Stieleria varia: one gene and its partner. The protein of the gene in region 1 interacts with the protein of each later gene in a pairwise test. Links are inferred from orthologs where the notes say so. Each region holds a gene or a part of one and is shown on either strand. Other genes may lie near its edges.

Region 1 (8,201 bases):
GTCATGCTCCAAAACGGCGATGCCGGCGCGTTGAGTGAACGGAGAGACACAAGAAATCGATGTGTTCGTGAGCTTGCCCAACATCTGAATGTTACGCTGGCTGCTGACGGCAAAACCGAGACGCCAGCCGCTCATGCTGTACGATTTACTCATCGTGTACGCCGACACACACTGATCCAACATTCCGGGCAAAGCGATCGGTGTCTCGTGTTTTCCGGTCCACACCATGCGGTCGTAGGGCTCGTCACTGAAGATCGCGATGTCGCGTCCGCGGACCAATTCGGCCAGTGCAACCAAGTCATCACGTGTCGCCACGCCACCGGTGGGATTGTTCGGTGTGTTCAGTACGATCGCTTTCGGGCTCGGGTCCGATGCGAGAAACCGTTTCACATCGCGCATCTGCGGACGAAACTGGTTTTCTTCGCTCAGAACCGCCGTCACCATCCTCGCACCGCGACGCGCGATGTTGGGCGGATAGGTGGGAAAGTGTGGAGTGAAAACAAGCACACCGTCGCCAGGATCGACGAAACACTCCATGAACAGTTGCTCGAAATTCTTCGCCCCCGGCCCGACCACAACGTTTTCCGCCGTGACCTGCACGCCGTACTCATCGGCCATGTACTTGGCCGCCGCCGCCCTCAACTCGGGCAATCCCGCCGACGGTGCGTACCTGCACTCCCCCGCATCCATTGCCGCCTTTGCCGCCGGAATGGCCGACGGCGACGACGGAAATGGGCTGTCACCGATCTCTAATTCGAACACATCCTTGCCCTGGGAAATCAGTTTCTTGGCCACCGCCAAGACGTCGAACGCCGATTCCGTCGTGACCCCGCTGGCAAATCGACTGAACGTGACGCTGGATGCGGATGGCATACAATGTTCCCAATGAAATGAAGTGGTTGGACAGTCAATGTAAAAGGGCACGTCGACACGGTGGTCCCGAATTCTATCAGCCGGGGATTTTGCCCCTCGTGAAAATATTCCTGACGCGTCGTTTGCAGGGCGGACAAGCAGACCCAATCCAGGCCGCCGACTACCGCATTGGAATTTGAAAATCAAGTGCCTGACATCCGTCTCCCAACTGCGTTAGGTTGGTGATTCTGCGTTCCACCGACTATCGCAACGAACTGGATTCCAACACGATGTCCCAAATCATCACACCCGGTCAGGATTTATCGGCCGAAACATCCGCAATCGCACGCCCCTTTGTCCACTTGCATTGCCACAGCCACTACAGCTTGTTGGACGGTGCCGGCGATATCAAGAAACTGGTCGGACGCGCGGTCGATCACGGGATGAACTCGCTGGCGTTGACCGACCACGGCAACCTGCACGGGGCGTTGGAGTTTTACCGAGCCGCCAAGGACGCGGGGATCAATCCGATCATCGGTTACGAAGCCTACATCGCGCCGGGCAGCCGTTTCGAAAAGGGCGGCGCATCGAGCAGCAAAGATGCCAGTTATCACTTGACCCTGCTGGCGAAAAATCGAACCGGTTTCAAAAACCTGATCAAACTCGCCAGCGCAGCTTCGCTGGAGGGATTCTATTTCAAGCCGCGGATCGACAAAGAAATCCTGGAGACGTTTAACGAAGGCATCATTTGCCTCTCCGGCTGCGTCAGCAGCGAGTTCAGCCGCGCGGTGATGAAGGGCACGGACGTCTCCGAGCATGAAAAGGAAGCACGTGATATCGCCGGTTGGTTCCACCGAGTGTTTGGCGATCGATATTTCATCGAAGTGATGAACAACGGACTGGATATCCAACGCATGCAGTTGGAAGGCGCAGTCGACATCGCCAACAAAATGGGGTTGCCCTTGGTCGCGACAAGCGACTGTCACTACGTGGATCAATCGGACGCGGAAGCACAGGACATCATGCTGTGCATCAACACGGGACGCTTTCGCACGGACACGTCGCGAATGAAAATGGAGAACGATCAGTTCTTTCTCCGCAGTCCCGATCAGATGTACGAGAATTTCGTCGGCATGGAGGACGCCTGCGCTCGTAGCCAAGAGATCGCCAACACGGTCGACATCGACCTGCAATTGGGCAAGTACTACTTCCCACATTTCGAATGCCCCGACGAACTCAAGCCGATCGACTATTTGCGACAACTGTGCATCGAAGGGTTGCTGGAGCGATACGAGGGCGATGATGAACGGATCATCGATGGCAAATTGTCCGATGAAGTCATGGCGAGACTCGATCGCGAACTCGCTGTGATCGAGAAACTGAATTACCCGACGTACTTCTTGATCGTTTGGGACTTCGTCATCCACGCACGCAACAAAGGCATCTCCGCAACGGCCCGGGGTAGCGGCGTCGGCGCGATTGTTTGCTATGCGTTGTACCTCTCCCACGTGTGCCCGCTGCGATACGACTTGTTGTTCGAACGGTTCCTGGACGAAAGCCGAACCGAGCCGCCCGATATCGATATCGACTTTGAAAAAGAACGTCGGGTCGAAGTCATCGAGTACGTCAAAGAACGCTACGGAAACGACAACGTTTGCCAGATCGGCACGTTTGGAACACTCGCCGCACGGGCCGCGATCAAAGACACCGGACGAGCGCTCGGTCTGCCGCTCTCCCGCGTCAACCAGATCACTGAGATGGTCCCCGACGAGCTGAAGATCACGATCAAAAAGGCCCTGGACAAGAGCGCCGATCTGAAACAAACCTACGACGGCGATCCGGAAGTCCGTGAGCTGTTGAACTTGGCGATGAAAATCGAAGGCCTAGCCCGAAACGTCGGTACCCACGCCGCCGCCGTCGTGATCGCCGACAAGCCGCTCTCGGAATACGTTCCTCTGACACGTGTGCCGGGCAAACAGGAAGTCATCACGCAATGGTCGATGGGCGACGTCGAAGCCAGCGGTCTGCTGAAAATGGACTTCCTCGGACTTCGCAACCTCACCATGCTCAGCCGCAGTGTTCAACTGATCGAACAGACGACTGGCAAGAAAGTCGATCCGCTGAAATTTCCACTGGACGACAAAGCCTCCTACGCTTTGCTGCAACGTGGCGAAACCAAGGGCGTGTTCCAGTTGGAATCGGGCGGCATCCGTGACTTGCTGCAACGGATGAAGCCTGACCGGTTCAACGACATCATCGCTACCGCCGCGTTGTATCGGCCAGGGCCGTTGGAAGGCGGCATGGTCGATGACTACGTGAACATCAAACACGGACGTCAACAGCCCGAGTACAAGCACCCGGTGCTCAAAGAGATCTTGGAAGAAACCAACAGCGTGATGGTTTACCAAGAACAGGTCATGCGGATCCTCAACCGCTTGGGCGGCGTGCCGCTGGCCAAAGCGTACACGTGCATCAAGGCGATCAGCAAGAAGAAAGAATCGCTGATCAATCAGAACCAAGAGATCTTCATCGCCGGCGCCGTCGAAAACGGACTGGCAAAGAAGGACGCCGAGGACATTTGGAACCTGATCGTCAAGTTTGCCGGTTACGGTTTCAACAAGTCACACTCGACCGCGTACGCGCTCGTCGCGTTTCAAACCGCCTATTTGAAAGCACACTATCCGGTCGAGTTCATGGCGGCATTGCTGTCCAGCGATATCGACGGTCGCAACTTCAAACGCAAGGACGCCTTGGTCGAGCACATGGAGGATTGCGACCGAATGGGCATCGATGTCGTCGCTCCAGATGTGAACACCAGCGAAGCCAACTTCTCGGTCGCCGATGGCAAGATTTTCTTTGCTCTCTCGGCCATCAAAGGCTGCGGCGGTTCCACCGCGGTCACGATCGAAGCCGAGCGCAAAAAGAATGGCCCCTTCAAGAATATCTTTGATTTCTGCGAACGCGTTGACCCCAGCGCATGCAACAAGTCCGCCATCGAGACGCTGATCAAAGCCGGTGCGATGGACAGCTTTGGCGCCAAACGAAGCCAACTGGTGGCGATGATCGAACGCGCCGTTCAAGCCGGCGCGAAAATCCAAGCCGACAAGAAGAGCGGCCAAACCAGCTTGTTCGGAGCGTTCGAAGAAGCCGAAGATGTGAATGAGACCAAGCAAGCCGTTCCCATGCCCGACATGGAGGAATGGCCCGATCGTGAAAAGCTGGCCTACGAGAAAGAAGTCCTGGGGTACTACCTCGATAGCCACCCGCTGGCCGAATTCGAACCGAAACTCTCCACCTTTCGCACCCACACGACGGACCAGTTGACGGATGTCAAGGATCGTGGCGAAGTCATCATGGGTGGCATGATCAGCTCGATCAAGATCGCACACACCAAAAACCCTAAACCCGGTCAACCATCCAAATACGCGAACTTTGACTTGGAAGACATGCAGGGTGCGATCCGTTGCATCGTTTGGCCCAAAGGTTTTGTGACCGCAGGCGATCACGTTCAACCCGACGCGGTGGTCTTGGCCAAAGGCAAGGTGGATCGACGCGGTGGCGGCGACGAAGCCAACCTGGTGATCGATGAATTGATCCCACTTTCCGAACTCGACAACCGCTACACGCACGGAATGCGAATCTGCTTGGACGAGGCAGAGCACAACGGTGAAACCGTCAATCGCCTACGAGAAATCCTACGTGGATATCCCGGCAGCAAAGAACTACTTTTCAGCATGCAGCTCAACGGCGGAGAAACGGTCCACCTGAAATCCGACAAGTTCCGCGTTGAAATCACCCCCGAAATGCGTCAACGTGTGGACGACCTGCTCGGCAGTGGCAACTACCGACTGATGATGAGCAAACCCAGGTAGCAGCCACAAACTCACGTAGCAGCGTTTCTTACAAGACGCTATTCACCCCGGTTCGTCTCGGACAATTGCCCAGCGGTTTACGCTGCACGCCAGCGCTAAACGGCCACCCCAGCACCTCTCCCCCGACTTGTCGGCGGAGAGGTCGCGCTATCGACTTGGAAAGTCGAGCGACAATTGTCGTTCGACTTTCCAAGTCGAAAACGAACGCCACCAACCGCATCGATCCGCAACACACACCGTCACCTCCCCCAAGGAACTTGGGGGAGGTCGAGCAGAGCCGCTGAGGCGAATGCGAGGGAGGGGGCCGTCTGCGCAAGAAAGCGTTTGGATACGGCAAACGCTTACCGGGGCACGCTATCGATTTGGAAAATCGAGCGACAATTGTCGTTCGACGTTCCACGTCTCGGGCTACGTGGACCATTGCCCACCCCAATCCAATTACAATGCTGGCCGTTTGACTTTGCCCGGACGTTCCCCACCAAGGTAATCCCTCCCATGAGATACTCGCTATTCCTGGCTCTCGCCGCTTTCGTTTCCATCGTGTCCGCTCAAACGCCCAAACATATCGGGCGAATCGAAAAGCTCGACGATGCCTTTGATCAACTGGTTGGCTCAGACGCAAAGATCGAAGTACTTGCCGGCGGCTTCACTTGGACGGAAGGTCCCGTGTGGGTCGCGGATGATCGTGGCGGGCATTTGCTGTTTTCCGACATTCCGCGAAACAGCATCTTTCGCTGGTCACCCGCCGAGCGTGAAAACCAGTCGGGCGGCATCTCACTGTTCCTTTCTCCCAGCGGCTACACCGGCACGACGTACTACGGATTGGAACCCGGCAGCAACGGCTTGACGTTGGATCCCGATGGACAACTGGCAATGTGCGAACACGGCGATCGACGCGTTTCCGTGCTGACTCATGGCGGCGGCAAGCGGACGCTGGTCGACAACTACCAGGGCAAACGCTTGAACAGCCCCAATGACCTCGTGTTCTCCAAAGACGGTTCGGTGTATTTCACCGATCCGATTTACGGCCTGCCCGAGCGAGCAGACGATCCGCGTCGTGAACTGGATTTCTGCGGCGTTTATCGCTTGAACAAAGACGGCACATTGGACTTGCTGACCACCCAAATGACACGCCCCAACGGGATCGGATTGTCGCCGGATGAAAAAACCTTGTACGTCGCCCAAAGTGATCCGGGCAATCCGATTTGGATGTCGTTCCCGATTCAGGAAAATGGAAAACTCGGCGCGGGCAAGGAACTGCTCAACGCCAGGAAATACATGCGAGAGTTCCCGGGGCTCCCCGACGGCCTGGTGGTCGCCAAAGACGGCACCTTGTTCGCAAGTGGCCCCGGCGGGATCTACGTGATGTCGCCCTCCGGTCAGCTATTGGGACGTCTGATCACCGGCGAGCGAACCAGCAACTGCACCTTCGACACCGATCAAACCTACTTGTACCTCACCGCCGACAGCTATCTCTGCCGCGTCAAGATGAAGTAGTAGTAGTACCGACGCGACCCTGTTTGACCGGTAAACGCAGGCGGAAGCGGCATCTGACTCTGCGGTTCAATCCGTTTGGCAGCGTCACCTACGCCTTCGGCTGCGGGTCAAACGTTTGTGAGGTATCACTTCTCAGGCTTTTGCCACGGAACCGTGCCACCTCGTTGGACCTGAACTCGCAATTCCGCGGACAGTTCGTTGAACTTTCCGCGGTTCTTTTTTGCAACGTCCTCTTGCTCCAAGGGGTCCGTTTCAACGTTGTACAATTCCTGGGGCTGAAACGGACTATTCTGCAACAGTTTCCACGACCCTTTGCGTACCGCGTTGATGATCAAACCGCCATAGCGTTGCCCGCCTTCACGTCGATGAAAAAAGAAACCGCGTTGATCGGTTTCTTGTGGTTCGCCCAACAACGTGGGCAGCAAAGAGATCCCGTCGATCGTATTTTCGATTTCCACGTCAGCGGCGTCGCAAATGGTGGCGAACAAGTCCATCGTGATACCGGGGCGACCCGTTTGACTGCCGGGTTGGATCTTGCCCGGCCACACGGCACATGTCGGCACACGCAAGCCGCCTTCGTACATGCTCTGCTTGCCATCTCGAGTCGCCCCGTTGTTGGCTCCGACATCCAGTTGTCCACCGTTGTCGGATGAAAAGATCACCAGTGTATTCTCCGCAAGTCCTGTTTCACGCAACGTCGACATGACCTGCCCCACACCGTCATCCATGTGCTCGATCAAGGCCACCAGTTTGGCACGTCGGTCACTGATCCCCGGCTCACGCGTTTTGACTTTCGCCAACCAATCTTCCGGCGGTTGGATCGGCGTGTGCGGCGCATTATACGCAAGGTACAAAAAGAACGGCTGTTCGTTTTCGGCGCGCTCCTTCAAATAGTCGCACGACCACTGAGTGAACAAATCCGTCGCGTGTCCCGACGGGTCAATCTCGTCCGCGTTATGACGCATGTAGTTGATGCCGTGACGACGATGGTTGTAGTAATCGTCCATCATGTCGCCGAGATAACCGCGAAACAGATCAAACCCACGGTCGTTCGGACGATGGGGTGACTCTAATCCAAGATGCCACTTACCCACGATCGCGGTGTGGTATCCAGCCTTTTTCAGAACGGTGGGCAACGTCACCGCATCGGGCGAGAGGTAGCCCCAGCTATTGTCTGCGTGCGTCCGAATGACGCCGGGCACACCGACCATTTCGGGAAAGCGACCTGTCATCAACGACGCTCGGGTAGGAGAACACACCGGGCAGTTGGCATAGAAGTTCGAGAATCGCAATCCGTCCGAGACCAAACGATCCACGTGGGGCGACCTCAAGTCCGTCGCACCGTAACTGCTCAAGTCGCCGTAGCCCAAGTCATCCGCCAGGATCATCACCACATTCGGTCGCTCGGCTGCAACCGCACCAGAACGCCAGTGCAAGCACGTTAGTGCCAGGACGGCAAGAAAAATCCGCAGCGAGTGGGTCGTCATCTTGGTGTGTCGCATGGAATAACCTGTAAAACGAATGCAAAAACCGGTCGCGATGGTTTCAATGAAAACCGGTTTCCAACAGGGCGGTGGATTGTGTCTGGGCTGCTGATTCTAATGGAAGCAATCGACCGCTGCCAAAAACAACTCTTCCCAACGATTCAGCCCTTCCCATCCATGATGCACCAATCTCGCATGTTTAGACTACAAACGCGTTTCCTCATTGTGCTGGCCGCATTGGCCGGATTCTGCTTGGCGTGCCCTCCCTCACGCGCCGCCGATCCCGTCAACGTCGTCATGATCATTTCGGATGACCAAGCCTGGACTGACTACGGGTTCATGGGCCATCCCGACATCAAGACGCCGAACTTGGATCAATTGGCATCTGAAAGCGCAGTGTTTCGACGCGGCTACGTCCCCACCGCGCTCTGTCGACCTTCCTTGGTCACGCTTCTGACCGGACATTACGCATCGACGCACGGCGTGACGGGTAATG
Region 2 (6,900 bases), 230 kb from region 1 along the record:
TCTCTCTCGTATCCGGACTCTTGCGGAACGAGAATAAATCATCCGGCTCCGGCGAGGCGAGTCTCAACGCCTCGCCCAAATAGAACTGGCTGACCAACGCTTTTCCAAGCTTCTCAGGGATCTCTTTGTTCGCAGGCACGTCAACCTGCAAGTACTTCTTGATGGCTTCTTCGGTGATTCGCCGAGCTCTCACACTTTGCATGCCGGCGTAGAAGTGGAATGTCAGCAGGCTGTTTTTTCTGTCGTGTCGAGGACCGCGAAAATGACTCCGGGCTACGTCGAATAGGTCATAGTAGGTTCCTCGATACGCTCGGCCTAACGCGACTTCATGCAAGGCCTGAACGAAATCTGGCTCCAGATCGCGATATTCCTTGGTGAAGTCACGCAGCCAATCAATCAGTCGGGGACCGATCAGGGCATCCTTTTCCGGCTCTGGAATCTGCACAGCCGAACGCGCGATCCGGATGGCGACGCGATCGAATCGCACTCGCCTCAGCAGTTTCGCTTGAAAAAACAGCTCATCATCATCGGTGGGTTCGGCAGGCATTTCGTTCAAATGCTCGTCCCGAGACAATTGCATCACGGACGCGATCCGCCCCGGTCGCCTGTCTGGATCCAAGCGTTCCCAGTTTGCTTGCGCCGTCGCAAAATCATCCTCCAGCCAGTGCTTCAATCCACGAATGAAAAGACGCCACTGGGAGTACGGGCTGGTCCGTGGAATGGCTGACAGGGATTCGGGCAACTCGGCACTTGGCGTGCCGCAAACGCTCGCAAGGCATTCGCGGACAATGGTCGCTTGCGTGTTCCATTCAGGCGAAAGAGATGCTAGCACTTGGTTGTCGAAAACCGCGACATCTTCCGGCATCTCGTCGGCCCAAGCTCTGGGAGATTGCTTGGCCAGTCGTTGACGCAGTCTGGTGGAAGGCTGGGATTCGCCACGTTTTTTTTCTTTGACCTTGGCGCGTTGTCGTTTTCGCTCCTGCCGTTTTGCCTTCTGCGCTTTGCGTTGTGCTTTGGTTGCCATCTGAGCTTTGAATCCGTCGAACGAGCCCAAGGAATGTTGATTGCCCGACAATATAACGGGGAGATCAGCCGAACTCGACCAGAGGGGGCGGGATTTTCAGCGAAAGGTGTGCATCCCAGCGTTTGCGCAAGGGGTGGGCAGCAAGCGAAAGCGTACTAGGCCAACGGATGGTCTCTGAACGTCAGTCACTAGTGCATCGTCCAGTCTTAGAACGTGGGTTCGGTAGATGAGCCGTTTTGGCGTTAGCCACGGTTTTCGTGACACAACCGTGGCTATCGCCAAAACGGCTAACCCCCAAATCAAGACCGGACGATGCACTAGTGCCAGAATCGCGAGTTGAGCTTTGATACCAGCACCCGTCGCAAGCGAGTGATTCGTGGCGATTTATTCACTCGCTTGCGCTTCGTGCTGGTCTTTGCCTCGTTTCCCTATTCGACTCGATCAACCCGCAGCTAGCTCGCAGTAGTCGGGGCGGCTCGCGGCGGTGGCGTGACGGTAGGCCTTTTGAATCTGGTTGTCGCGGACCAAGAACGTGCCGGGCATTTGAAATCCGTCCCCCTCAAGCTTGCCCACGCCGTGACGGTTCAAGATCGCGGCTTTGAATCCACGCCACCAAACACTCGGGCCGAGCAACTGACTGAACTTGCCTCGCCCCAATTCGTAAGCACGGTAAAGCTCGCAATCCGGATCGCTGATTCGATCCAAGTCTTCGGCTCCGTAGTGGGCGAAGTACGCTTGCGAAGTTTCGTTGTCGCTCATGTGAACGATGACGATCTTGGTGCCACCCGATTCGATCTGCGCACGCTGTTGCCTCAAGTCCGACAGGGCTTCGCGACAGAACGTACAGCCGCTGTGCCGCAGAAATAACACCAAGACGTTTTGTTGCCGCGAAAGTTGAGCGATCGTATTGCCCAGTTGACTCTTGAATTGCTCATTGGCTGTTTGGACGGACATGACGCTGGTTGAACTCGCGCTCGTTGCACTCGGTGCATTGTGATGCTTGAAGGCAGCGTACAGGATAGCAGCGAAGGGTAACCACCAGATCACGTCGTTCGTCAGTGACGTGAGCGAAAACCGTAGCGGCAAATATCCAGGCGAATCCGGTGTGAGCGTCAGCCAGCCATACAGGATCCCGACGGGACCAAACAACTTGCCCAAAAAACCAACGAGCGTCACCGGCCAGTGCCGCAACGGGTCCCGCGCCGCGCACGCGTAGCCGACTCCATAAACACCAACGATCATCCCCACGCATTGCCAAATTGCCGGGTACATGGGGCGAGGAATGTTTGCAAAATCGAACATGTCGTTGGGACGCAGGATCACCCAAATGCCCCACACGATGTTGTATATCGCCGCGAGGACCAGCACGACGCTCATCCAGCGGGGAGACGGTCTGGAGTTGTTTTGATGCGGTTTATTCATAGAAGACTACTGACTTTGTCGTGTTGCGTTGTATCTGTGAGCCAATGCCGCTAGTGCATCGTCCAGTCTTAGAACGTGGGTTCGGTAGATGAGCCGTTTTGGCGTTAGCCACGGTTTTCGTGACGCAACCGTGGCTAACGCCGAAACGGCTAACCCCAAAATCAAGACCGGATGATGCACTAGCCCGGATGATTCATAACCCGACACGTAAGCGAGGGATACTCGGTAATTCCCTCGCTTACGCGTCGGGTTATGAAAAACAATCTGCATTTCCCAAAGATGCCACAACTCATTGTTTGGTCAAACGCGGGCGCGAAATTGGCCGGTCGCCTGGATGTGTTCCCGCAAGTGGTCGCGGCACTGCTGCGCGAACGCTTTCATCTCGTCGGTCCTGTAGTCGGGATACGTCCAGCGGTGGGACACCCACTGTTTGGCAGTGTAGTTCAAAGTGACTTCGGCAAAGATGCCGTCGTGCAAGTACAGTCGGTGATCTCGATCTTTGGTGGTCGCCAAAACCAACTTGGCTTGGGTCACATAACCTGGATCCAGGTTCAAAGGCCGCGACTCAGGGTATTGTGCCCCAGGATGTTGTGATTGCTCAGCGAACTCGCGTTCCCAGGCATTGGTTTCCAGTTTCCATTCGGCCAATCCATCGGGCTGGCACGGCTGTCGACAGGCCACCATGACTTTGCGAAGATCACGGCCCATCTGGGCATCGTAAAATCCGCCGGCGGTGAATGGAAAGTCATGGCTGATGAGCACCAGCTGACCCCATCGGTCGGTGATCCGCTCGATCGCCCACTGACGCACTTCGGCATAGCGAGAGATGACTGCACAAATCCGTATCACCGGTTCGACCAACTCGATTTCCGCCACCTGATTGCCCTGCTATATTCTGCCGCTCTGGCAAGCTTTCCGGCGCCGGATGCTCACACACGCGAAACAACGATTAAAGAACCCTATCATGCATGCTTGGATCGCCGACCGCACGAAGACATTTGACAGTAGCGGTATCCGCAAGGTCTTTGATCTTGCAGCCAAGCTAACCGATCCGATCAATCTGTCGATCGGTCAGCCTGATTTTGATGTTCCCGTCGAAATCCAGGATGCGGCGATTGCGGCGATTCGCGGTGGCAAGAACGCCTACTCGCCGACCCAGGGGATCGCACCGCTGCGTGAGGCCTTGCGTGCTCAGATCGATGCCCAGTATTCCCACGCCGATCGCGACGTGTTCGTCAGCAGCGGCACCAGTGGCGGTCTGATGCTGGCGATGATGGCGATGGTCAATCCGGGCGACGAAGTCATCTTTCTGGATCCCTATTTTGTGATGTATCCCGCCTTGTTGAAAATGTGTGGTGGTGTCCCCGTGGCGGTGGACTCCTACCCTGATTTTCAATTGGACCCGGACAAGATCGCGGCGGCCATCACGCCCAAGACCAAGATGATTTTGGTCAACAGCCCCGCAAACCCGACCGGCGTGTCGGCCACCGCCGAGCAGTTGGAAGCCGTCGCGAAACTGGCGGCCAAGCATGAGATTGCGTTGGTGTCGGATGAAATTTACAGCCGATTTCAGTATGACGCCCCGTTTGTTTCACCGGCAAGCTTTAACGATCAAACCATTGTGATCGACGGGTTCAGCAAGAGCCATGCGATGACCGGCTGGCGTGTCGGTTATGTCCACGGTCCCAGCGAGATCATGGCGACGATGCTCAAGATCCAGCAGTACTCGTTCGTCTGTTCGCCGCAACCATCGCAGTGGGGGGCGCTGCGTGCGATGGACATCGACCTGCAGTCGTACATTGACGACTATCGGGTAAAGCGTGACATGATCGCCGAAGGCTTGAGCGGTCGATACGAGTTCACGCTGCCCGGCGGCGCGTTCTATTTGTTTGCCAAAGCGCCCGGCGGCATGGGAGGCGAAGCTTTCGTCAAACGAGCGATCGAGCGAGGGCTCTTGATCATTCCTGGCAATATTTTCAGTGACCGCGACACCCATTTTCGAATCAGCTTTGCCGCGTCCAACGAAACGTTGAAAAAAGGCATCAAGATGCTGCAGGATTTGCATGACGAGTTGACATGAGACGGTCGGTGGGGCCTGTGATGCCAGCGTCGCTAGTGCCGGAATTGCGAGTTGAGCTTTGGTACCAGCACGACGCGCAAGCGAGTGATTCATGGCGTTTTATTCACTCGCTTGCGCTTCGTGCTGGTATTTGCCTCATTTCCAATCAATGTCAATTCGCGCTCAAAGCACTAGGTTACGTTCGGAAGCCGTCTCGGCTAATCTTTGTTGGATTCCGTTGCTCGATTTTGGCGTCGTTTCCCTCGCTCTCCCTTTCCGTTGCGGTCCATCCTTGATCCTGTCCCAAGTCACCGTTGAGCCGCCCAGCGATCTGGAGCCGACGCCGGTACCACCGATTGATTCGGCGATGCTGTCACAGCAGATCACGAACTCAGAGCCGTCGGTATGGTGGACTGCCAACACGTCGATTTTGTTGGCCGTGATTGTGTTGGCGTTGGGCGTCGCTTCGCTGGTGGGATTCATTCTCTCGCGGCGAGAAAGCATGGGGTTGGAATCAGCCATCATTCGCCGCTTTAACCACAAGCTGCGTGTGTGGTGGATGATGACAGCGATCTTCTTTCTGGGCTTTTTGCTTCACCGACTCGGCGTCGTGGTGCTCTTTGGGCTGGTGTCGTTTTGGGCGCTGCGTGAATTCATCACCATGACGCCGACTCGGCGCGGCGATCACCGAACGTTGTTCTGGGTGTTCTTTATCTTCACTCCGTTGCAATACCTGCTGATCGCAATGGGCAGTCATCCGCCCAAATTCCTGCCATGGGCGGCGAATGTCGATTTCTATGGTTTTTACAGCATCATGATTCCGGTCTACGCCAGTCTGTTCATACCCGCGCGTGCTGCGATCGCTGGTGACTACAAACGATTTTTGGAACGCAGTGCAAAGATCCAGGCGGGCTTGCTGATCTGTGTTTACTCACTCAGCTATGCTCCGGCGTTGCTCGATTTGAACCTCGTTCGCACAGGCGGGGAGGCTTGGGGAGGCAGCAACGTCAGCCTGTTGGTCTTCCTCGTCGTGATCGCTCAAGTCGCGTCGGTGTTGGAGCGTGGTTGGAGCAAGTTGGCGGGGAAGCATGTGATTGCGGAAAAAATCAACGGCTCACGAACTTGGGAAGGATTCCTGGGTTCGATGGTGACAACAGGGTTGGTCGCTGCGTCGCTGTATTGGGCAACGCCGTTCCATCCTTGGGAAGCCGGTGTGTTGGGCGCCGTCGTAACCGTCATGGCTTGTGGTGGAACGATGACCATGAGCGCGATCAAACGCGACCGTGGCGTGACCGATACGGGTACGCTGGTGCAAGGACACGCGGGTGTGCTCGATCAAATCGATAACGTCTGTTTCGCCGCACCCGTCTTCTATCACCTGACACGATTTTTCTTTTCGGTCCCGTGATCCCGTTGGTTGAGAGATCAACCGTCATTTCGAATGTAGTCAAGTGATGAAGCTGCCACTGTTTGATACCCACGCACACCTCAATTCCGATGTGTTTGACGAAGACATCGATGCCGTGGTGGAACGTTCTCGCCAAGCCGGACTGGTCGGGATCACGGTGATCGGGATCGACGCCGCGACCAGCCGGCGTGCCTGCGACTTGGCGGCACAGTACCCCGGTTTCCTTTACGCCGCCGTCGGGATTCAGCCCAACAGCATCGCGGAGTCCGCAGACGATGATTGGCAGATCATCACCGAACTGGCCGGTTATCCGGGGGTCAGAGCGATCGGCGAGACCGGTTTGGATTGCTACTGGGACGATACTCCGATTGACATGCAGCACGAGTACTTTGACCGGCACATGGAACTGTGTCGCCAAACGGGACTGCCGATGGTCATCCACATGCGCGAGAGCGGCCAATTGATCGTCGATCAATTGAGACGCCAAAGCACCGTGCCGACGGGAGTCATGCATTCTTTCACGGGCGATTGGGCGTTGGCCGAAATCTGTCTGCAGATGGGCCTGTACATCAGCTTTGCCGGAATGGTGACCTTCAAGAAAAGCGACGACCTGCGCGACGTTGCCCGCCGCGTCCCCGAAGACAAGTTGTTGATCGAAACGGACTCGCCCTACCTGAGCCCCGAACCGTTTCGCGGCAAACGCCCCAACGAACCGGCGAGAGTGGAACACACCTTGAGATGCCTGGCGGACGTACGCAACGTTTCGCCCGAGCGGTTGGCGGAGGTCTCTACCGAAAACGCCAAGCGTCTGTTTCAGCTCGGCTGAGCCAGAACGCCATGCAATTCGATGGGACGCTACTCCGCGCGAATCTGCCCGGCACGGTTGGCCTGCCAGATTTCGCCGCTATTGAGATCCATCGCGGTCAGCCAACCGCCCCCATAACAGTACGTGTCCAAGCAGATCAAGTGGCCGACTTTGATGATGTC

Evidence for each region.
Region 2: the proteins of dnaE (region 1) and Pla52nx_RS10265 interact in binary tests that used the Escherichia coli proteins (3 or more experiments, as listed by UniProt). The link is inferred for Stieleria varia from one-to-one orthologs.

Annotation. Positions count from the first base shown.
Region 1 is NZ_CP151726.1:3,322,274-3,330,474, reverse strand. Bases 782-4,924 are described here. They hold dnaE (DNA polymerase III subunit alpha), read left to right. Parts: upstream 782-1,142; coding sequence 1,143-4,724; downstream 4,725-4,924. Other genes in these bases: Pla52nx_RS11020 (pyridoxal phosphate-dependent aminotransferase), read right to left, coding at 782-873. Outside these bases: more of Pla52nx_RS11020, read right to left, coding at 1-781; Pla52nx_RS11010 (SMP-30/gluconolactonase/LRE family protein), read left to right, coding at 5,220-6,221; Pla52nx_RS11005 (sulfatase-like hydrolase/transferase), read right to left, coding at 6,347-7,723; Pla52nx_RS11000 (sulfatase family protein), read left to right, coding at 7,901-8,201. UniProt on the Escherichia coli protein: DNA polymerase III is a complex, multichain enzyme responsible for most of the replicative synthesis in bacteria. This DNA polymerase also exhibits 3' to 5' exonuclease activity. The alpha chain is the DNA polymerase catalytic subunit.
Region 2 is NZ_CP151726.1:3,098,753-3,105,652, reverse strand. Bases 2,627-5,468 are described here. They hold Pla52nx_RS10265 (pyridoxal phosphate-dependent aminotransferase), read left to right. Parts: upstream 2,627-3,410; coding sequence 3,411-4,526; downstream 4,527-5,468. Other genes in these bases: Pla52nx_RS10260 (phosphatidate cytidylyltransferase), read left to right, coding at 4,798-5,468; Pla52nx_RS10270 (DUF4416 family protein), read right to left, coding at 2,747-3,322. Outside these bases: Pla52nx_RS10280 (hypothetical protein), read right to left, coding at 1-1,024; Pla52nx_RS10275 (peroxiredoxin-like family protein), read right to left, coding at 1,466-2,446; more of Pla52nx_RS10260, read left to right, coding at 5,469-5,913; Pla52nx_RS10255 (TatD family hydrolase), read left to right, coding at 5,960-6,739; Pla52nx_RS10250 (metallophosphoesterase family protein), read right to left, coding at 6,769-6,900. UniProt on the Escherichia coli protein: Shows aminotransferase activity with methionine and histidine as substrates, and to a lesser extent also with phenylalanine.